DNA from 3 places in the Synechococcus sp. R60.1 genome. Region 2 is predicted to be linked to each of the others. Evidence: predicted binding sites of a transcription regulator. Region 2 holds the regulator's gene; each other region holds the start of a gene.
The links. Region 2 encodes NtcA, which controls nitrogen genes in cyanobacteria. Its sites were predicted from a motif close to GTANCNNNNGNTAC; they were not measured.
Positions count from the first base shown of each region.

Region 1: a site for NtcA is predicted at 1,999-2,012, ahead of glnA (type I glutamate--ammonia ligase). Genes of this name have one in related genera too.
Region 3: a site for NtcA is predicted at 3,130-3,143, ahead of NW834_RS06535 (cob(I)yrinic acid a,c-diamide adenosyltransferase). Genes of this name have one in related genera too.

Region 1 is NZ_JANSIA010000015.1:22,951-30,086, reverse strand. Features, by position in the region: gene NW834_RS03920 (DUF4278 domain-containing protein) at 1-184, shown strand, start outside; gene glnA (type I glutamate--ammonia ligase) at 433-1,857, opposite strand; gene trxB (thioredoxin-disulfide reductase) at 2,323-3,753, shown strand; gene purL (phosphoribosylformylglycinamidine synthase subunit PurL) at 3,840-6,146, opposite strand; gene recG (ATP-dependent DNA helicase RecG) at 6,168-7,136, opposite strand, start outside.
Region 2 is NZ_JANSIA010000103.1:2,667-9,802, reverse strand. Features, by position in the region: partial or broken gene NW834_RS12215 (M61 family metallopeptidase) at 1-1,710, opposite strand, end outside; gene ntcA (global nitrogen regulator NtcA) at 2,020-2,694, shown strand; gene eno (phosphopyruvate hydratase) at 2,933-4,216, shown strand; gene NW834_RS12200 (prolyl oligopeptidase family serine peptidase) at 4,213-6,300, opposite strand; gene treZ (malto-oligosyltrehalose trehalohydrolase) at 6,417-7,136, shown strand, end outside.
Region 3 is NZ_JANSIA010000034.1:2,385-9,520, forward strand. Features, by position in the region: gene NW834_RS06525 (D-isomer specific 2-hydroxyacid dehydrogenase family protein) at 1-701, opposite strand, end outside; gene NW834_RS06530 (phosphodiester glycosidase family protein) at 1,038-2,249, shown strand; gene NW834_RS06535 (cob(I)yrinic acid a,c-diamide adenosyltransferase) at 3,328-4,035, shown strand; gene dcd (dCTP deaminase) at 4,159-4,740, shown strand; gene queA (tRNA preQ1(34) S-adenosylmethionine ribosyltransferase-isomerase QueA) at 4,824-6,002, shown strand; gene NW834_RS06550 (HAD family hydrolase) at 5,999-6,811, opposite strand; gene NW834_RS06555 (hypothetical protein) at 6,873-7,136, opposite strand, start outside.

The sequences.
Region 1 (7,136 bases), on a different contig from region 2:
GTCTCGCCGCTTGATGATGAGCCATCAACGCTTGATTCGGATTCGTCAGCAATCCATGCTGCTCCGCGGTACAGAGCAGATTGGCCTGCATGTCAACGTGCGCAACTTCTGGAACCGCATCCAAGGAAAAGTGCATCCCACCTTTCGGCTCAACTACGACCGTAGCCGTGTCAGCATGAGCTGATCTGCCCGTAACTGTTGATGCTCTGGCATGAGCTCAGCGAGAAGGGATCCCGGCTGTGGATCCCCTTTTGGTTTCTGGGTTGAGCTTCCTCAGGTCGATGGACGGCACAGGACGCTTCAACGCTGGCACGAGGTGCTGTTGACCAAAAGTAGCTAAGTTGCCCAAGGGATCCACAATTGAGGGGTGCTATTTCCTCGGAAAAAAACGGGATCCCATCAGGGATCCCGCTGCAGAATCGGCCACACCGCTTAGGCGTCGAAGTAAAGGGCGAACTCGTAGGGGTGAGGCCGCAGATTGATGGGGTTGATCTCGTTGTCGATCTTGTACTCGATGTAGGTCTGGATCAGATCTTCGGTGAAGACGCCTCCCTCCAGCAAGAAGGCATGATCCTTCTGCAAGCTTTCCAGAGCATCCAGCAGGGATCCGGGTGTGGAAGGGATCTTGGCCAGCTCTTCCGGCTCCAGATCGTAGATATCTTTGTCCAGAGGCTCGCCGGGGTGGATCTTATTCTTGATCCCGTCCAGGCCAGCCATCAGCATGGCCGAAAAGGCGATGTAGGGGTTGCAGGTGGCATCCGGGCAGCGGAACTCCAGACGCTTGGCCTTGGGATTGTTGCCGGTCACCGGAATGCGAATGGCAGCGGAACGGTTGCCCTGGGAGTAAGCCAGGTTCACCGGCGCCTCGAAGCCGGGCACCAAGCGCTTGTAGGAGTTGGTGGTGGGGTTGGTGAAGGCCAGGATTGCCGGGGCATGCTTGAGCAGGCCACCGATGTAGTAGAGAGCTGTCTCGCTCAGGTTGGCATAGGTGCCTTCGCTGTAGAACAGGGGCTGGCCATCCTTCCAGAGGGACTGGTGGGTGTGCATGCCAGTGCCGTTGTCGTTAAATAGGGGCTTGGGCATGAAGGTGACGGTTTTGCCGTGCTTGCGGGCCACGTTCCGGATCACGTATTTGTAAACCATCATGTAGTCGGCAGCCGTGATCAGATCGGCAAAGCGATAGCCCAACTCCCCTTGCCCGCCGGTAGCCACCTCGTGGTGATGCTTCTCGATGGGCACCCCCAACTTGCCCATGGTCAGCAGCATCTCGGTACGGATGTTTTGATGGGCATCGGTGGGCGGGGCCGGGAAATAGCCCTCTTTGTAGCGAGGCTTGTAGCCCAGGTTGCCACCTTTCTCCTCGCGGCCCGAGTTCCAGCGACCTTCGATGGAATCCACGAAGTAGTAGGCCGAGTTTTGGGTTTGGTCGAAGCGAACATCTTCAAAAATGAAAAACTCCGCTTCCGGCCCGAAGTAAGCCGTATCGGCAATGCCCGTCGATTGCAGATAGGCAACGGCACGGGCGGCAAGGCTGCGGGGACAGCGGCTATAGGGCTGGCCGGTGCGCGGCTCAACAATGCTGCAAGTTATGCTGAGGGTGGGCACCTCCAGAAAGGGATCGATCCAAGCCGTTTTGGGATCCGGCACCATGTACATGTCCGACTCGTTGATCGCTTTCCAGCCCCGGATACTGGATCCGTCAAAGGGAAGCCCCTCGGTGAAGGTTTCTTCCTTGATCATCGAGGTGTGGAAGGAAACATGCTGCCAGGTGCCAAAGATATCCACAAACTTGAGATCCACTATCTGGACGTTGTTGTCCTGGATCATCTGAAGCACTTCTTGGGGCGTGGATGCCATTACTCTCTCCTGATTGGGTTGCGGTTAAGACTGGGGGAACTGTGGCTGAAACAAATGGGATCCCAGCAGGTGATCCCCACGCTTCGACCCAGACAGGCCAAAAACGCTCACTCATCCTAGAAAGGCCAACACGGGTATTTTGTAGTTTCTGATACAAAATTCATTTGAGCTCCGCTTTCTGACCAAGACCAAATTGCTGGCCATCTCAGACACCTCTTTTCCTTCTGGCTTGGGTCAACCGAGATTGGGTGTTGGGGATCCAAAACTTGGGCAATGGCCGCCACTTGGCCAACCTCTGGGCAGAGATAACCCTATGGGATGGGCAAAAAAGGCCCCAATGGCCTGAGGCGAGCGAAAATGAGGCTAATAGGCCTCGGCCTCGACCGGTTCGCCAAGGGGTGTTAAGCTAAAGCGTAGTCGTTATGAGTTTGGCTTTTATTCCCATTGCAGAAGGAGAGACATCGGATGACAGAGCAAAGTCGGGTTGAGAATGTGGTGATTATCGGCTCCGGCCCTGCTGGGTTTACAGCAGCCATTTACGCTGGGCGTGCCAACCTGAAGCCGGTTGTGTTTGAGGGGTTCCAGGCGGGCGGGATCCCGGGCGGGCAACTGATGACCACCACCGAGGTGGAGAACTTTCCGGGCTTTCCCGAGGGCATCACCGGCCCCCAACTGATGAAGAACATGCGGGCTCAAGCGCAGCGGTGGGGGGCAGAACTTTACACCGAAGATGTCACCTTTGTGGATTTAAGCCAGCGGCCCTTTGTCGTCCGTTCTGACGAGCGGGAATTGCGCACCCACAGCCTGATCATCGCCACCGGGGCCACAGCCAAGCGCCTACACCTGCCGGGGGAGGAGACCTACTGGAACCGGGGCATGTCAGCTTGTGCTGTCTGCGATGGGGCTATGCCCATGTTCAGAGGGGTGGAATTGGTGGTGATCGGCGGCGGCGATACTGCTTGTGAGGAAGCCACCTACCTGACCAAGTTTGGATCCCACGTGCACATGCTGGTGCGCAGCGACAAAATGCGGGCCAGCAAGGCCATGCAGGATCGTGTTCTCAACAACCCCAAGATCACTGTGCACTGGAACACCGAGGCGGTGGAAGTGATGGGCGACGGCCTGCGCCTGACCGGGGTGAAAGTGCGGAACAACCAAACCGGCGAAATACGCGAGATGTCAGTGGGTGGCCTATTTTATGCCATTGGCCACAAGCCCAACACCGACTTGTTCAAAGGACAACTGGAACTGGATGAAGTCGGCTACATCGTCACCCGCCCGGGATCCGTGGCCACCAGTGTGGAGGGGGTGTTTGCCGCCGGCGACGTGCAGGATCACGAGTTTCGTCAGGCGATTACCGCTGCCGGCACTGGCTGTATGGCGGCCATGTTGGCAGAGCGCTGGCTCTCGGAACACGGCTTGGCCCAGGAGTATCACGTCCTTCCCCAAAGCCATCCTGAACCCAGCCCTGCTGCGACTTCTGCGGCAGAGTCTGCTGGGGATCCTGCTGTTGAGGAGGCCAGCTTTGAGGAGAATGGACAGGATGACTTAGACTTCAGCAAGACTTGCCATGAGGGGAGCTATGCCCTGCGGCGACTCTACCACGAAAGCGATCGCCTGCTCATGGTCAAGTACACCGCCCCCACCTGTGCCCCTTGTCATGCCCTCAAGCCGATCTTGAACAAGATCATCGATGAGTTCTCGGACAAGCTGCACGTGGTGGAGATCGATATTGAGAAAGATCCGGAGATTGCAGAGGCAGGGGGGGTGGCGGGCACCCCGACGGTGCAATTTTTCAAAAACAAGACGCTGGTGGCCCAGTTGGTGGGCGTTAAGCCCAAGTCCCAATATCGAGAGGTGATCCAGGCCAATTTGTGTGAGGAAAAATCCCCCTAAGGATGTTGTCCTCTCCAACCTCTGGCCCCTCTCCCCAAGGGAGAAGGGAGCTGGGCGCAGAAAACGGTTTCCCAACCGAGGCTCAGCTAGTCCGAAAAGGCACCGTGGTAGGCGGCCTGCATGGCTGCCAAAGACACCACCAGTAAGGGATCCTCTTCTGCCGTCCTTAAGAGCAGGGGATCCGCAGGGGATCCCACCTCTCCCACAAGCTGCCACTGGCCGGGGAGCTGGGACTCCAAATAGGCTTCCCAGAGGGAACGGTGGGCCGGGCTTACGGAGACTAGGATGCGGCTGGATCCCTCGCCAAACAGGGCCTGATCCCAGCGCAAGGATCCAGGAGCCAGGGAGAGGGTTGCGCCGCGGCCTCCGCTCAAGCAGGCTTCTGCCAAAGCCACAGCCAATCCCCCCTCGCTGCAGTCGTGGGCAGAGCGCACCCAGCCCTGGCGGATTCCATGGCGACAGGCAGCTTGCACCCGCTTTTCCAATTCCAGATCCACTGGCGCGGGCCGGCCCGTAACTTGCTGGTGGATGACCGCCAAATACTCGCTGCCCCCCAAGCTGGTGAGGGCCTGGGATCCCAGGAGGTAAATGAGATCCCCTTCTTGCTGCCACCCCTGGCCACAGATGCATTTCAAGTCGGGAATAAGACCCACCATGCCAATGACAGGGGTAGGGTAGATAGCCTGCGATCCCTGGGGGGTGAGGGTCTCGTTGTAGAGAGAAACGTTTCCCCCCGTTACCGGCGTACCGAGGGCACGGCAGGCATCTCCAATCCCCCGAGAGGCCAGGGCCAGCTGCCAGTACACCACCGGGTTTTCGGGATTGCCAAAGTTAAGGTTATCGGTAACAGCTAGGGGATCGGCCCCCACACAGGTGAGGTTGCGGGCAGCTTCCGCCACGGCTGCCTTGGCCCCCTCGTAGGGATCCAAATACACCCAGCGGCCATTGCCATCCAGGGTGGCAGCGATGGCCTTGCGGGAAGCTCGCAGGGGCGGCACCTCGCCCACGCCAAACTTTTGGGAACGGATGCGGATAACCGCCGCATCTCCCTGGCCCGGCCAAAGGACGGTGTTGTTTTGCACCTGGTGGTCGTATTGGCGATAGATCCAGGCTTTGCTGGCCAGGGTGGGGCTGGCCAAAAGCTGCAGCAGCACCTCTTTCCATGCCAGCGTTGCCTGAGCGAGGTGGATCCCCTGGCAATCACAAGGGGGTAGAGTGGCGGGATCCCATTGCCACGCTGCCTGCACGTAGGCTGGCGGCTCTGGCAACACCGGACGGACATAGACGGGGGTGTCTTCGGCCAAAGCCCGCACCGGCACCTGCACCACGCAGGATCCCTGGTGCCAGATCTCCACCAGCGGCTCGGCAATGACTTCCCCGGCCACACTAGCTTGCAAACCCCAGCGGTGGAAGATCTCCATCACCTCCGCCTCGCGGCCTTTTTGCACCACCAGCAGCATCCGCTCCTGGGATTCCGAGAGCAGGTATTCCCAGGCAGCCATGCCGCTTTCCCGCGCCGGCACTCGGTCGAGGTCAAAGCGGATCCCCACCCCTCCCTTGGCGGCCATCTCCGCGGTGGAGCAGGTGATCCCGGCTGCCCCCATATCCTGGGCAGCCACCACAGCTCCTGTGGCAAAGGCCTCCAGACAGGCCTCGATGAGGCACTTGCCCAGGAAGGGATCCCCCACCTGCACTGCCGGCCGATCCTGCTGCGCATCCTCCTTGAGCTCGGCGCTGGCAAAGCTGGCGCCGCGGATGCCATCCCGCCCGGTGGTGGCGCCCACGTACAAGACCGGGTTCCCCACCCCCCGCGCTGCCGATTTCACCACTGCCGGCGTCTCCAGCAGCCCCAGAGCCATGACGTTGACCAAGGGATTGCCGCTGTAGCAGGGATCCACCGCCACTTCTCCCCCCACTGTGGGTACCCCGACACAGTTGCCGTAGTGGGCGATCCCTTCCACCACCCTGGCCATGAGGCGGCGGTTGCGGGGATCTGTTAGCGGCCCAAAGCGCAGCGAGTTAAGCAGGGCAATGGGACGGGCGCCCAGGGTAAAGATATCCCGCAGGATCCCTCCCACGCCGGTAGCTGCCCCCTGGAAGGGCTCCACTGCCGAAGGATGGTTGTGGGACTCGATCTTAAACGCCAGCCAATCCCCCTCCCCCAGATCTACTACGCCGGCATTTTCCCCCGGCCCCACCACTACCCGCTCGCCCGTGGTGGGAAAGTTTTTCAGCAGAGGGCGGGAGTTTTTGTAGCAGCAGTGCTCTGACCACATCACCCCAAACATGGCCAGCTCGTTGGGGTTGGGATCCCGGCCCAGCTGCTGCTGGATCTGTTGATATTCCGCCGGGGAAAGGCCGTGGGCTTTTAAGTCTTCGAGAGTATAGGGCATAGTGCTCCAATTGCCCCTAGCTTAGGTCAACAACCCAGGGCCCAAGAGACGGGCCTGACGCTCTTCCAGTATGCGGCTTAAGGGGGGCCAGCGCTTCAGGTCAGGGTCTTGGACAATAAGCTGCTCTGCCGCCTGGCGGGCCAGCTGCAGCACCTCTTGATCCTCCATGAGACTGGCCAGGGCAAAATCGGGTAGCCCCGACTGGCGGGTGCCCATCACCTCCCCTGGGCCGCGGAAGCGCAGATCCATCTCGGCAATGAAAAACCCGTCGTGGGACTGCTCCAGCACCTTGAGCCGCCGCAGGGCCTCCTCGCTTTTGGATCCTGTCATCAGGATGCAGTAGGCCTGGTCAGATCCCCGCCCTACCCGCCCCCGCAGTTGGTGCAGTTGGGAGAGCCCAAAGCGCTCCGCATGCTCCACCAGCATCACCGAGGCATTGGGCACATCTACCCCCACCTCCACCACCGTGGTAGAGACCAGAATATCCAGCTCCCGCCGGCGAAAGGCCGCAATGACAGCTTCCTTCTCGCTACTGGTCAAGCGCCCGTGCAGCAGGCCCACCCGAAATTGGGGGAAGACCTTTTCCTGCAGACGCTGGTGTTCCTCGATGGCAGATTTGAGATCCAGCTTCTCCGACTCTTCAATCAACGGCAGCACCACGTAGGCCTGCCGCCCTTGGGCAATTTCCCGCTCGATAAGCCGCATCACCTGCAGGCGATCCCCTGGCCGGGCCACCAGGGTGTGCACGGGCTTGCGCCCCGGCGGCAGCTCGTCAATTTGGGTAACATCCAGATCCCCATGCAGGGCCAGGGTGAGGGTGCGGGGGATGGGGGTAGCGGTCATAGTGAGAACATCGGGGTGATCCCCTTTCTGTTGCAGAGCGGCCCGCTGCTCCACGCCAAAGCGGTGCTGCTCGTCGATGACCACCAAGCCCAGGTTGCGAAACTGCACTACCGGCTGGATGAGAGCATGGGTGCCCACCACCAAGGG
Region 2 (7,136 bases):
ATCGGGCCGAGGGGGATCCAACGGGATCCAGAAATGTTTCAACTGATCGGCTTGAAAAACGCTCAAACAAATGATCTGGTGGGGCTGATAGGCTGTCAAGCGTTCTGTCAGGTTGGCGGCGCTCACCCTGAACCCATCCAGGGCCACCAGCTCATCGCCGGCCCAGATGCCTGCTTTTTGCGCCGGGGATCCCATCTCTACTGCGCTGATGCGATTGCCCTCGCCGTTGAAATTAAGGCCCAAGTAAGGGCTGGGGTTGGGGCGGCTGAATTGGGCTTTGAGGGTGAGGCCAAAGGGGTGTAGGTAAGTGTTGTAGTCTAGCTCTTCCGTGCCTTCCACATAGGCGGAGAAAAACCGGCCAAGATCGGCACCGGCTGCCCGCTCAAACGCCTCCCGCAAGTCTTGGTCGCTGTAGCCCTTCTCTGACCGACCAAAGCGCTGCCACAGATCCTGCAAAGCCGTATCCAGGGATCCCTGACCGCCGGAAAGGTGGCGAATGTGCAGATCCAGCAGCCAACAGACCAAAGCCCCTTTTAAGTAATAAGAAACCTGGCTGTTGAGGGTGTTTTCGTGGGGGCGGTAGAGTTTGATCCAGGTGTCGAAGCTGGACTCCCGCAGCGATTGCACGGCCCGGCCCGGAGTACGCTGCAAGCGGCCAATCTGTTCGGAAAGAACTTTTAAAAAATCGCCGGCACTGAGGATCCCTGCCCTCAATAAGATGACGTTTTCGTAATAGCTGGTCGCCCCCTCACAAAACCACAGACATTCCAGATAATTTTCCTGGTTGTAATCGATCTTTTCCAATGCCAGAGGACGCAGACGCTTGACATTCCAGGCATGAAACAACTCGTGGGCCATCAGAGCCAAAAACCGACGATAGGACTCTGGCTGATGCAGCTCTAGCCCAGAGTAAAGAAGGGTGGTGCTGTACTTGTGCTCAAGGCCACCAAATCCTCCCGGCGACAAATGCACAATGAACCAGTAGCGGTCGTAGGGTAGCCCACCAAAAAATGCGGCTGTGGTTTCGACAATGGCCTTGGCATCGGCAACGGCCCGATCGACATCCAGAGTGCCCGACCCCCAAACCACAAGGTAATGTGGGATCCCTTCCACCTCAAACGATTGCATCCGATGCAGGCCCACCTCCACCGGGCTATCCACCAGCTCGTCATAGTCCTCTGCCACAAAAGACTGGCCGGAAGTGGGATCCTCAGAAGGAGAGGTCAAGGGCCGCAAACTGGTGGCGATGCGCCAATCGGGCTTGGGGGGGATCACCGTCAAGGTGTAAGGTTCCCGCTCGCGACCGGGCACGTAGAGGAAGAGCGCTGCCCCGTTGAAATAGGCGTGGGTCAAATCCAGATGGTTTGTGCGCACCGTCAGCTCATAGGCATAGACCCGGTAGCACACCTTCACGGCAGAACAGCCCGGCGGATCGATCTGCCAGGTGTTCTTGTCCACCTTCCGCCAGGCCAAAGGGATCCCTTGCTCAGTTGCCGCCTGAAACTCCTGCACATGACGGGCATACTCCCGCACCAGGTAGGATCCCGGCGTCCACACCGGCAGTCGCAGCCGCAAAGGCACCTCTGGATCCACCTCTTGGATCTGCAGTTCCACCTCCAGCAGGTGATTGGCCGGATCCGGCATCCGCACTGTGAAATGCTGGCGGCTCAGTTGAGAAGGTGCAGCAACAACAGCCTCCGGGCTCCCCATAGATAGATAGATAGATAGAATGTTCCAACCCACTCCACTCTCTACCGCCAAGGGCCGACGCAACCCCCAGCGACAATGGCTCTTATCCTAACCCCTGCTTTCGGTTGGGGATCCCTTTCTGGGGCAAAAACGAGACTCAAAAATGTAGCACGTGCTACAAAGATGCCTGGGCAGAACCTTCTACTTTAGGGTAAATCTTGGTATCATCATCGATTCTGAAGTCAAGGGGTTGCAACCTAGCCTAATGCTTCTAGATTGATCTTAATAGGTTGATCTTAGGTATAAACTGACCTTAAAAGGTTAATGAGTATGGCGGTGGCCGTAGCGGAAAAATCTCTGATCACAGCCTTCAAGCAATTGGGAGGCCCTCACCATCCTCCGGTTATCGAAACGTTTGAGCGCGGGAAGACCATTTTTTTTCCAGGGGATCCGGCGGAGCGGGTTTACTTTTTGGTAAAGGGAGCGGTTAAGCTCTCGCGGGTCTACGAAATGGGGGAGGAAATCACCGTCGCCCTCCTACGCGAAAACAGCATCTTCGGCGTGCTCTCCTTTATCACGGGACAGCGCTCCGACCGCTTTTATCACTCGGTGGCTTTTACGCCTACCGAGTTACTCTCTCTACCGATCGAGCAGGTGGAAAAATCCTTGCAGGAGAACGCCGAACTGGCCATGTTGCTGGTTAAAAGCCTGTCGTCCCGCATTTTGCAAACGGAGATGATGATCGAGACGCTGGCTCATCGCGACATGGGATCCCGTCTGGTCAGCTTTTTGTTGATCCTCTGTCGCGATTTCGGAGTGCCTGGCCCGGATGGGGTCACCATCGATCTCAAGCTGTCTCACCAGGCCATTGCCGAGGCCATTGGCTCAACCCGCGTCACCATCACCCGCCTGTTGGGAGAGCTGCGCAAGAAGAAGTACATCTCCATTCACAAGAAGAAGATCACCGTACACGACCCGATGCGGCTGAGCCATCGCTTTGCCTAGAAGGAAGAGGAGAACACCTCCTGAGTAGCACCTTGCCCAGGCAAACCCCGCTCGATGGTTGGTTGAAGCTCTACCCGGCTTATGTTCAGTCTACTGCTGCAGCCTTGAAGAATCTCTATACCTAAAGGACAGACTTAAAGTTTTCTGGAAGCTGACCGGATCGCGGGCAAAAACCTACTAGTCTATGGGGGGATCTGGCTTTGGCCAGAGCTATCTAGCCAATTGCTGAGGTGTAACTGTGGAAACAGCCATCGAGTGGATTACCGCCCATGAGATCCTCGACTCGCGAGGGCGTCCCACCCTAGAAGCCCTGGTGGGTCTAGCCAATGGGGCAACGGGCTTGGCGCAGGTTCCCAGCGGTGCTTCGACCGGCACCTTCGAGGCCCACGAGCTGCGGGATGGGGATCCCAAACGCTACGGCGGTAAGGGTGTGCTGAGGGCGGTGGAAAACATCCTTGGCCCCATCCAGTCGGAGCTGCAGGGAGAAGATGCCCTCAACCAAGCCCGTATTGACCAGTTGCTGATCGACCTGGACGGCACCCCCAACAAGTCCCGCCTGGGGGCCAACGCTATTTTGGCAGTTTCTCTGGCGACAGCCAAAGCGGCTGCGGAAGCAGTGGGCTTGCCTCTTTACAAATACCTGGGGGGGCCCTTTGCCAACCTGCTGCCGGTGCCGCTGATGAACGTGCTCAACGGCGGCGCCCACGCCGACAACAACGTCGATATTCAAGAATTTATGCTTGTGCCCATTGGAGCGGCCAGCTTTCGCGAGGCGCTGCGCTACGGGGCTGAGGTGTTTGCGGTACTAAAACAAGTGCTGCAGCAGAAGGGGCTGTCCACCGGTGTGGGGGATGAAGGGGGGTTTGCTCCTGATCTCGACTCCAATGCGGCGGCTTTGGATCTGCTGATGACGGCTATTGAACAGGCAGGCTACAAACCGGGAGCAGATATCGCCTTGGCCTTGGATGTGGCCGCCAACGAGCTGCTGCAGGATGGGCAATATCACTTTGAGGGCAAAGCCCACAGCGCGGCTGATATGGTGGCTTACTACCAGCAACTGCTGGCCAACTATCCCATCCTTTCCATTGAAGATGGGCTAGCGGAAGAAGACTGGGCCGGTTGGCAAGCCATGACCGCTCAACTGGGATCCCGGGTACAGCTGGTGGGAGATGACCTGTTTGTAACCAACCTGACCCGCCTGCAAAAGGGTATCGACAGCGCCGCCGCCAACGCCATTTTGATCAAGCCCAACCAAATCGGCACCCTGACGGAGACCGTCTCGGCCATCCAATTGGCAGTTCAAGCCGGCTTTCGCACCATCATCAGCCACCGCTCTGGCGAGACGGAAGACACCACCATTGCCGACTTGGCGGTGGCCACCCGTGCCGGGCAGATCAAAACCGGATCCCTCTGCCGCAGCGAGCGCATTGCCAAGTACAACCAACTGCTGCGCATCGAAGACGAGCTGGGGGAAGCGGCAGTTTATGCCGGTCGGGTGGGCCTGGGTCCTAGAGCTCGCTAACTTCCCGTTCCGTCCCAGGGGATCCCTAGCACCTGCACCAAAAAGGCCCAGCGGTCGGCAGCTTCCTCAATCAGCTTGCTGGTGGGCTTGCCGGCCCCGTGCCCTGCCTTGGTGTCGATGCGGATGAGGATGGGCTGGGATCCCCCCTGGGCTGCCTGCAGGGCAGCGGCAAACTTGAAGCTGTGGGCGGGCACCACCCGGTCGTCGTGATCTGCGGTGGTGATCAGGGTGGCGGGATAGGCAGTGCCGGGCTTGAGGTTGTGCAGAGGGGAATAGGCGTAGAGGGCCTTGAATTCCTCCGGGTTCTCCGGGGATCCGTACTCGGAGATCCAGGCCCAGCCGATGGTGAACTTATGAAAGCGCAGCATGTCGAACACCCCCACTGCCGGCAGGGCCGCTGCAAACAGCTCCGGCCTCTGAACCAGGCAGGCCCCCACTAAGAGGCCGCCGTTGCTGCCGCCGGAGATGGCCAACTTGGCGGGGTTGGTGTAGCCATGGGCTATCAGCCACTCGGCAGCGGCAATAAAGTCGTCGAACACCTTTTGCTTGTTGAGCTTGGTGCCCGCCTGGTGCCACTCTTCTCCGTACTCGCCGCCGCCGCGCAAACTTGGCTGGGCATAGACACCGCCCATTTCCAGCCAGGCCACCAGACCCACTGAAAAGCTGGGGGTAAGAGAGATGCCAAAGCCGCCGTAGCCATACAGCAGAGTGGGGTGATCCCCTGTCCGAGTCAGGCCACGGCGGTGGACGAGAAACATGGGGATGCGGGTGCCGTCTTTGCTGGTGTAAGACACCTGCTGCACCTCGTAGGCCTGGGGATCGAAATCCACCTGGGGCTGACGGAACAGGGTGCTGGTGCCGCTGGTGAAATCGTAGCGGTAGATGGTGGGCGGGGTAGTGAAGCTGGTAAAGGTGTAGAAGGTCTCGGTGTCGTAGCGCTTGCCGCCAAAGCCGCTGGCGGATCCCAGCCCGGGCAGCGGGATTTCTCCTAGGTAGGTGCCGTCTAAAGCAAAGGTCTTGATCTGGGTGTGGGCGTCTTTGAGGTAGAAGGCCACAAACTGATTGTTGATCAAGCTAACCCCCTGCAGGGTCTCCTCCGCCTCGGGGATCACCTCCTGCACCTGGTCAGGCTGCTCCAAGTCAATCGCCACCAGTCGCCGCCGAGGAGCTTGGCAGTCCGTCAACAGCCAAAAGCGGGATCCGTCGTTGCCCACGAAGCTGTATTCGGCCTCAAACTCGCGGATGAGCTCTACTACAGGAGACTGGGGATCCCGCAAGTCTTTGTAGAAGATGAGGTTTTTGGGATCCGTGCCCCGCCAGACGGAGATGATGAGGTAATTCCCATCTTCAGTAACCCCGCCGGCAAAGCCCCACTCTTTTTGGTCGGGGCGGTGATAGACCAAGACATCTTCTGACTGGGAGGTGCCCAGGCGGTGGTAGTAGAGCTTCTGGAAGTAGTTGGCGCTTTCGTATTCGCTGCCGGGGGCCGGTTCGTCGTAGCGGCTGTAGAAAAATCCCTGCCCGTCCAGGGTCCAGCTTACTCCCGAGAACTTAATCCAGCGCAGGTGATCCGGCAAATCCTCGCCGGTCTCGATGTCCCGCACCTTCCACTCTTGCCAATCGGAGCCGGAGCAGGAGAGGCCATAGGCTAAATACCGTCCAGCGTGCTCCGCACCGCTGTCGCGAGCGCGGCTGATGGCAATGCCCGCTAGAGCCACCGTGCCGTCTTCCGAGAAGGTGTTGGGATCCAGCAAAACCCGCGCCTGGCCCTCTAGACTTTCTTGGGTGTAGAGAACGCTCTGGTTTTGCAGGCCGTCGTTTTTGAAGTAGAAGTAGCGGCCCCCTTCTTTGAAGGGCTGGCTGTATTTTTCATAGTTCCAGAGCTGGGTCAGGCGTTCTCGGATCCGCTGCCGGGCTGGGATCTGCTGCAAGTAGTTAAAGGTAAGGTGGTTTTGCGCCTCAATCCAGGCCCGCGTCTGCTCCGAATCCAGATCCTCCAGCCAGCGGTAGGGATCCGGTACCGCCTGCCCGTGGTAGATGTCGACAACGGTGGGATCCGGATAGCTGGGCGGGTAGTTGAGCATGAGACCTAAGCGCTAGAGACCCATTCCACTATGGCAGAGGAGAAGCCAAAAACCCACTCTCCGGCCTTTGCCAGGCATGCTCGCTATAGTGGAAGCCGAGTTGCGGGATAGATTCTGTGTTGCAGGCTTCTCCTTTCTTCCAGGCCGGGCGGATGGGCGCCTATCCCCTGGGCTCAGGCTGCTATCACTTCTCGGTGTGGGCGCCCTTGGTTGAGCAGGTGGAGCTGAAGCTGCTCAGCCCTGTCCAACGTTGCTTTACTCTAGTGCGGGATGAGCAGGGCTATTGGCAGGGGGAGGTGGACGGGATCCCGCCTGGGCCGGTGGACTATCTCTACCGTCTGCACACCCAGGCAGGGGTAGTGGAGCGGCCGGATCCCGCTTCCCGCTGCCAGCCCTACGGCGTCCACGGCCCTTCGCGGGTGGTGGATCCCCGCTTCGACTGGCAGGATCAGGGGTGGAAGGGGATCCCCCTGTCTCAGTGGATCCTCTACGAGCTGCATGTAGGCACCTTTACCCTCGAGGGCACCTTTGCTGCTCTGATCCCTCGCCTGCCGGAGTTGGTGGAGTTGGGGGTAAACGTGCTGGAGCTGATGCCGGTGGCCCAGTTTCCAGGAGAGCGCAACTGGGGCTACGACGGCGTCTACCCCTACGCGGTGCAGACCAGCTATGGAGGAGCGGCAGGCTTCAAAGCCCTAGTCAATGCCTGCCACCAACTGGGTTTGGCCGTCATCTTGGATGTGGTCTACAACCACCTGGGGCCGGAGGGGAACTACCTGCGGGATTTTGGCCCCTACTTCACCGACAAGTACCACACCCCTTGGGGGGATGCCCTCAAC
Region 3 (7,136 bases), on a different contig from region 2:
AGGGCGGCCACCAAGTCGGAGGTCACGATGTGCTTGCCTCGCGCCACATTCACCAGCCAGCACTGGGATCCCATCTGCTCCAACTCAGCTTGGGCGATGATCCCCTCGGTTTCCGGCGTGAGGGCCAAAGCCAGGATCACCACATCTGCCCCTGCCAACACCGTTTGCCGTTCCGCGAGTGTCACCACCCGCGTGGCCCCCGGCAAGGGATCCGCCTTGCGACGCACCACGTCGATGGAGCATTGAAAAGGCTGCAACAGCTTGATCAACTCTTGGGCGATGCCCCCGGCCCCGAAAATGACCACACGGCTACCCCAGAGGCTGGTACCGGAGCCCTCCTGCCAAGTTTGGGCCAAGGCGCGGATCTTCAAGTCGCGCAAGCCGGCCAAGGTCAAGGCCAAGGCATGTTCCGCCACTGGCTGGGCATAGACCCCCTTGCCACAAGTCCACACATAAGCGGGATCCAAGACTCCCGCCCGAACAAAGGGTTCCACCCCTGCCCAGGGCAGCTGCACCCAGCGGATCCCTTTCCCTTCCGCCAGACAGCACTTCAGGCCGGGCACATCAAAGGCATCGGCCCAGACCAAGGCTTCTGCTTCTGCCAGGGGCACAATTTTGCCACCCCCTGCCAAAACAGCCTCTTTGAGCCAGGGGCGAAGATGGCCGGGTTCGACGGCAATGCGTTTGCCTTGGATGCCCATAGGAACCGTTGGATGAGGCTTTCCCCTTGCCAGGATACTGTCGGCAGAGCGAGAGATGGCATGCACGGGCAGCCGCAAAAACCGGTGATCGAGTGTTAAGGGATCCCAAAGGGATCCTGGGCCACTTCCATAGGATCGCTAGGGTGAAAATTAGGGCTGCTGTGTTGGCTCAATCCTTAAGTAGGTAGCATTCCCCAATGACCCTATCCGAACTGCTGATCTTGGTGACGCTGCTCTTTCCCGGGATCCTGTTGTCGCTCATTGTGATGGGAACCTTTGCCGCAGGGGGATAATCATCTCCCAATGACAATGGTGAAGCCCTAAAGACGTGAAGACATGTCCAAAACCAAGCTGAGCGCCTGGGTCATGGGCTGGGGGTTAGCCTGCACTGCTGCTCTCTTTTTGCCCAGCGTGGCTGCTCAAGCTCAGGTGACCCTCGGTGTGCAGCCGGTGCGGGTGGTGCAAGGGATCCCTTTGTACCAGAAGGAGGTTTGGGTTGGAGACAATCGGATCCCCGTTTCTATCGTGGTCATTTCTCTCGCAGCGGGCCAACTGCGGCCTATCTGGGCTGCACCTGCGGGGCTGGTGGGTCTGGGGGAGCTGTCTTCCTTTGGCCCCGAACAGGGAGCAGTAGCCGCCATTAACGGTGGGTTTTTCAACCGCAACACCCGTCAGCCGCTGGGGGCAATTCGTCGGGATGGCCGTTGGATCTCCAGCCCCATTTTGGGTCGTGGGGTCATCGCCTGGTCGGATGGGACGGCAGGGCAAGAAGGGGGATCCGTGCGCTTTGCCCGTTTGCGGATGCAAGCAGAGCTGCGCAATGCCATTGGGGATCAAATCCCAGTGGTGGGCATCAATACAGGCTATATCCTGCCCGGCATCTCCCAGTTCACCCCCGACTGGGGATCCACCTACACCACCCAAACGGACGACGAAATGCTCGTGATGGTGCGGGAGGATCGGGTGCAAGAGATTCTGATGGCTGGCCTGGCCGGCAGTTTAACGGTACAGATTCCCAGTGAGGGGTATGTATTGGCAGGGCGGGGGCTAGAAGGTGCCCTAGAAGCCCGCAAGCTGGTTCCTGGGGATCGCCTCAGCTTTTATCTGCGCTTGGATCCGCCTGAGCTGGAAGCCTATCCTCACCTCTTGGGCGCAGGGCCGCTCTTGCTCTTAGATGGGCAGGTGGTTTTGGATGCCCGATTGGAGGCATTTCAACCCCTCTTTCGCAGGCAGCGAGCCGCCCGCAGTGCCATCGGCCAACTGGACAGCGGACATTTGCTGCTGGTGACCGCCGGCAATGCCCAGGAAAACCAAGGGCTTACCCTGCTGGAGATGGCGCAGTTGATGCAGCAATTGGGCTGTCGCCATGCCTTGAACTTGGATGGGGGCAATGCTTCCACCTTGGTGCTGGGGGGAGAAGCCGTCAATTGGGAACACCGACACCCAGAAGCCAGCCCACTCAACAGCGAGACGGATCCCAGTCCATCCCGGCGGCGTACACCCCGAGTTCACAATGGCCTAGGGTTTTTCCCAAGCCCAAGTCGGTGACAGAAAACTTTTGTGCCGGCGGGATGGAGTCTTTTCCCTTTGATCCAGGGATCGAGGGTGGGATCCCCGGACTTCCCGGCTGCTTGGATGAGGGATCAGGTATTCTCCAGGATTGGATCTACCTTCTCAAGAAAAAGATCTCTCCCCCCGCCAGAGGAAGGACTCGGCTTTGATTGCGCAATGGGATCCCGGCAATCTCAGCACCCAAAGCCCCAGAGCTTTTTCAGGTCAATTTTAAGTGGGATCCAAACTGAACGCCCAATGCTCATTTCTCATAACAGAAATAGAGATTAAATTAAGTAGAAAACATTGGCCTTGAGACCGGTAAGAAAAATGATCAAAGAGGCGATCTCTTGAAGAAGACGACCTCAGAGTATAAAAGGCACGCAATTCTTTACGCTTCTGCTAAATCAGATGCTGGTTTTCAAAAAAGTATTGTCAATAATCCATTTTTTGACGAAGATGATTGACGAATTTATATTTCTTCACTCTCGAGGTTAGAAATTAACTCCTTGGACTTTTGGTTACAATTCTCTCTACTACGAATGTTCGCTAATGTGTAGGCCTACCCGGCTCCCGACCAAATGTATAGTTATTTTAAAAATGACTATCTCTCCTGGTGGACAAGGCTTTTGGGGTAGGTTGACCCTTGCTCCTCTCTCGTGGGTGGGCTGCTGGTGCTGGCATTCCTGTTTGTGAGAGTTAATCTTATTTGGAAGAAATTGATCTTTTTCTCAAATTTTTATAGAGCACCTCTATACTCAAGTGAGATAGCCCCACACACAAGCTTCTGGGCTAGGCCTGAAATTTTATTGAGATCCCCTGTCAAAGCTTTTCAGGTATTGCCTCTTGTGCCAAAAGGCTAGGATGGGCAAGGATTGTATTTTCTATTACTCTATTGGGGATGATTTGTATGCTGGCCGGAAGCAGAACCGACTCATTGACGGATACGCACAGGTGGTGTTTCATGGAATCCATAGCCGACGCTCTCCACCACTTGTAGGCCCTATAACCTAGGGCCGTGTTCTCTAGCCTGCTCGCGAGATAGAACGTGGTTTGCACTGCTTCTCCAAATCCTATGCCTTCCTCCAAGGATGCCGCTCCTGTAGCCCGCGCCAAACAGCCTGCGGCTCAAGCCAGCCCTGCTGCCGGCGAGCTTTTCCTTCAGCAGAATGGATCCCTCTCCGCCCAGTTGGTTCCCCAGGGATCCCTGCAGCTTTACACCCACCCCAGCCGGGGCATGTTTACGCCCGTCATGGCTCAGGCGATGCGCTTGGCAGGCCAGGGAACGCGGGTGCTGATCGTGCAATTTCTCAAGGGTGGGATCAATCAGGGGCCCGCAAATCGTCTCTCCCTGGGCAGATCCTTGGAGTGGGTTCGCTGTCGCCTGCACCGGTGCATCGATACACCTCACCTAGAGCCTGAGGAGCGGGTGGCATTGGATGAGCTGTGGCAATTTACCCAGGAGGCTGTCAGGAGTGGCCGCTATGACTTGGTGGTGTTGGATGAGCTGAGCTTGGCTGTGAAGTTGGGCCTGATCTCAGAAGCTGAAGTGCTGAGCTTAATCGACCAGCGCCCCATCTCCATGGACATGGTGATCACCGGGCCGGAGATGCCGGATTCGTTTCTGGAGCGGGCCGACTTGATCACGCAGCTGCGCCTACGTGGCATCCCAGGCCCAGGGCTCCGCACTGCCGATGGGAATGTTGCCTGTTCTCTGGATCCCCCTCAAGTCAGCGGCACAGGTGCTATGCCTACAGCAGCCCATGTTGCTCCGCACCGCTAGCGCAAACAGTTTCCGCTCCGAAAGACCTAGGCAACACGGGTCGCGTCAGGGGGGCGGAGTCCCAATAAGACTGGAGCTTGTCCACCAGATGTGCCCTCACTCTCCAGGAAGCCGGCTGTAGCCATGTTGAAAAACGACCGCTGGATCTGTGAGCAAGCGCGGCGAGGGATGATTGAGCCCTTCTGCCCTGAGCTGGTGCGCGCTGTTGAATCTCGGCCCGTTTTGAGTTACGGGCTGTCCTCCTATGGCTACGACATCCGCCTGTCGCCGGTGGAGTTCAAGATCTTTCGCCATGTGCCCGGCACAGTGGTGGATCCCAAACGGTTTAACCCCAAGAATCTGGAAGCGGTGGAGCTGCACCACGACGAGATGGGGGATTACTTTATCATCCCGGCCCACTCCTATGGGTTGGGGGTGTCTTTGGAGCGGCTGCAAGTTCCGGATAACATTACCGTGATCTGCATTGGCAAATCTTCCTATGCCAGGGTGGGCCTGATTGCCAACCTGACGCCCGCTGAGGCGGGATGGCGGGGTTATCTCACCCTGGAGTTTTCCAACGCCTCCAGCGCCGACTGCCGTGTGTACGCCAACGAAGGGGTGGTCCAGCTTCTGTTTCTGGAAGGGGATCCCTGCCAAGTGACCTACGCCGACCGCGCCGGCAAGTATCAGGATCAGCCGCAGCAGGTGGTGGTGGCCAAGGTTTAGCCGCTTCCCTCAAAAGGGAGAGGGTTGGCGGGATCCGGTTGGCTATGCTGGATCCACGTAGAACCCCATCTTGATTCATCTCCATGCCTGACTCTTTTTCGCCTGCTGCCGCTCCCCCCGGTGAGGCTGAGCCTTTGGGCGATAGGGAGCCCAATCCGGATCTGCTCACAGCTTCCTACGACTACACCCTCCCTCCAGATCGGATTGCGCAAACGCCGGTGGAGCCCAGGGATCAGGCGCGGATGCTGGTGGTGTACCCGGATAGGCACGAGCATCGCCGCTTCTGCCATCTGCCTGACTACCTGCGGGAGGGGGATCTGCTGGTTCTCAACGATACCAAGGTGATCCCGGCCCGCCTGTTCGGGGCCAAGGAACCCTCCGGGGCGCGGGTCGAAGTGTTGCTGCTGGAGCCTTGCCTGGAAGGGATCCCTGCCGCTGCGCAACCTCTGCCGGATCAGGCGTGGAGCTGGCGGGTTTTGGTCAGGCCGGGCAAACGGGTGAAGGTGGGGGATCGGATTGGTTTTTGGAGCAAGCAGGGATCCCCCTCTGGGCTGAGAGCCACTGTCCTGGATTTGGATCCGGAGACCGGTGGGCGAGTGGTGCAGTTTGAGTGGGAAGGGGCGCAACCTTTTGAGGAAATCCTGGAACAGGTGGGCCGGATCCCGCTTCCTCCCTACATCAAGGCTTCCGGATCCCCGGGCTCAGGACAAGTTCGCCCTGAAGACTACCAAACCCTCTGGGCCAAACACCCCGGCTCGGTGGCTGCTCCCACGGCAGGGCTGCACTTTACCCAGGAGCTGCTGGAGCGGCTGGCCCAAAAAGGGATCCAAACGGCCTACATCACCCTGAACATCGGCCTGGGTACCTTCCGACCGGTGGAAGCGGAGCGGGTAACCGAGCATCGTCTCCACAGCGAGTGGCTCAAGGTGCCGGCAGAAACGGTGGCAGCCATCCAAAAAGCCCAAGCCCGAGGGGGGCGGGTGATCGCGGTGGGAACAACCGTGGTGCGCTCTTTGGAAACCGCGGCAGCCTCTGGCACCTTGCAGCCTTGGCAGGGGAAAAGTGATCTCTTCATCTACCCCGGCTACTCCTGGCGGGTGGTTCAGGGACTGGTCACCAATTTTCACCTGCCCCGCTCCAGCCTGATGATGCTGGTGGCTGCGCTGATCGGGCGGCAAAGGCTGCTGGCTCTCTACCGAGAGGCCGTCGACCAGGGATATCGCTTCTATTCCTTTGGGGATGGCATGCTGATCCTGCCCTAGGGCTGGGGCTGACCTCCCTGGGATCTCTTGCAGGAACCGGCCTCTGCTTCTGGGGTCGAAGGACGGTCTTGGCCGCCGGCAAACCAATTCTGGATGCGATCCCATTCCACCTGGTGGTAGCCGTCCACCGCCCAATTGGCCCGCCGCTGCAGCATGTGCAGAGGAAAGAAGGTAGCCAGCGCCAGCACCGGGATCCCTGCCGAACGGGCTGCCTGAATGCCGGGGTAGGTGGCCTCAATGCTCAAGCACTCCTGGGCAGGCAATTCCATCCGCTGCAAAAGCAGGCGGTGCAAGTGTCCTGGGGAAAGCATTGGGTCTGCATCATCCCCCGTCACTCGGTAGGAGCGCACATCGGTCAACCGTATCAGGGCCGGGCAACAGGACTGGAAACGCTCCAGAAAAGCGGTCACCTCGGCTGCCGCTTGGCCACACAGCAGGCCGACCTTCAGTTGCAGCCGCTCCAGCGTCTCCAAAGTTTCCCTCAGGCCGGGAATGAGAGGCAATTCCCTCTGCCCCTGCAAAGCCTGTCGGTAGTATAGGGCCTTGCGTTTCAGCAGCTCTTCCAGCTGCTTGGGGTTGAGCACCCGCCCCTGCTCCCCCCACAGAGCCGGCAGGCGCTCTCGATCCGGTCGGCCCAGGTATTGCAGCCGGTAAAGCTCCCGCTGCCCAGGGGATCCCGACTTCGGCCAGCACAGGTTCCAGGGGCGCAGGTTCTCTTCCACCAGCAGTTGGTTGATGGCCTGTAGGTGCAAGTTCTCGTCATCGGCCACCACTCCACTCCAGCTCAAGATCACCCCTTGCAGCCCCATATGGGCGACATCACCCTCTGCTAACGACCGCAACCCAACTGCATCAAAGCAGATGGCTTGTCTATCCATTTTGGACGCGACGCTCGAACTCTTCGCGGGTGGCGTCCACCAATTGCACTGCCTCTGGATAGAGCTGAGGATGGTTTTGCTTCAGCCAACTGAGCACCCGCGCCAATTGAGCTGCACACAGATCCAAATCCGCTTGAAAAATAACCGCCGCCGCCATGTGCTGAGCATATTCGGGCGGGTGACCCTGCTGCGCCAGCTCCGCCGTCAAAGCGGCCAAGGCCTGTTGGCGAACTGAGGGCAGTGAACTTTCGGGAGA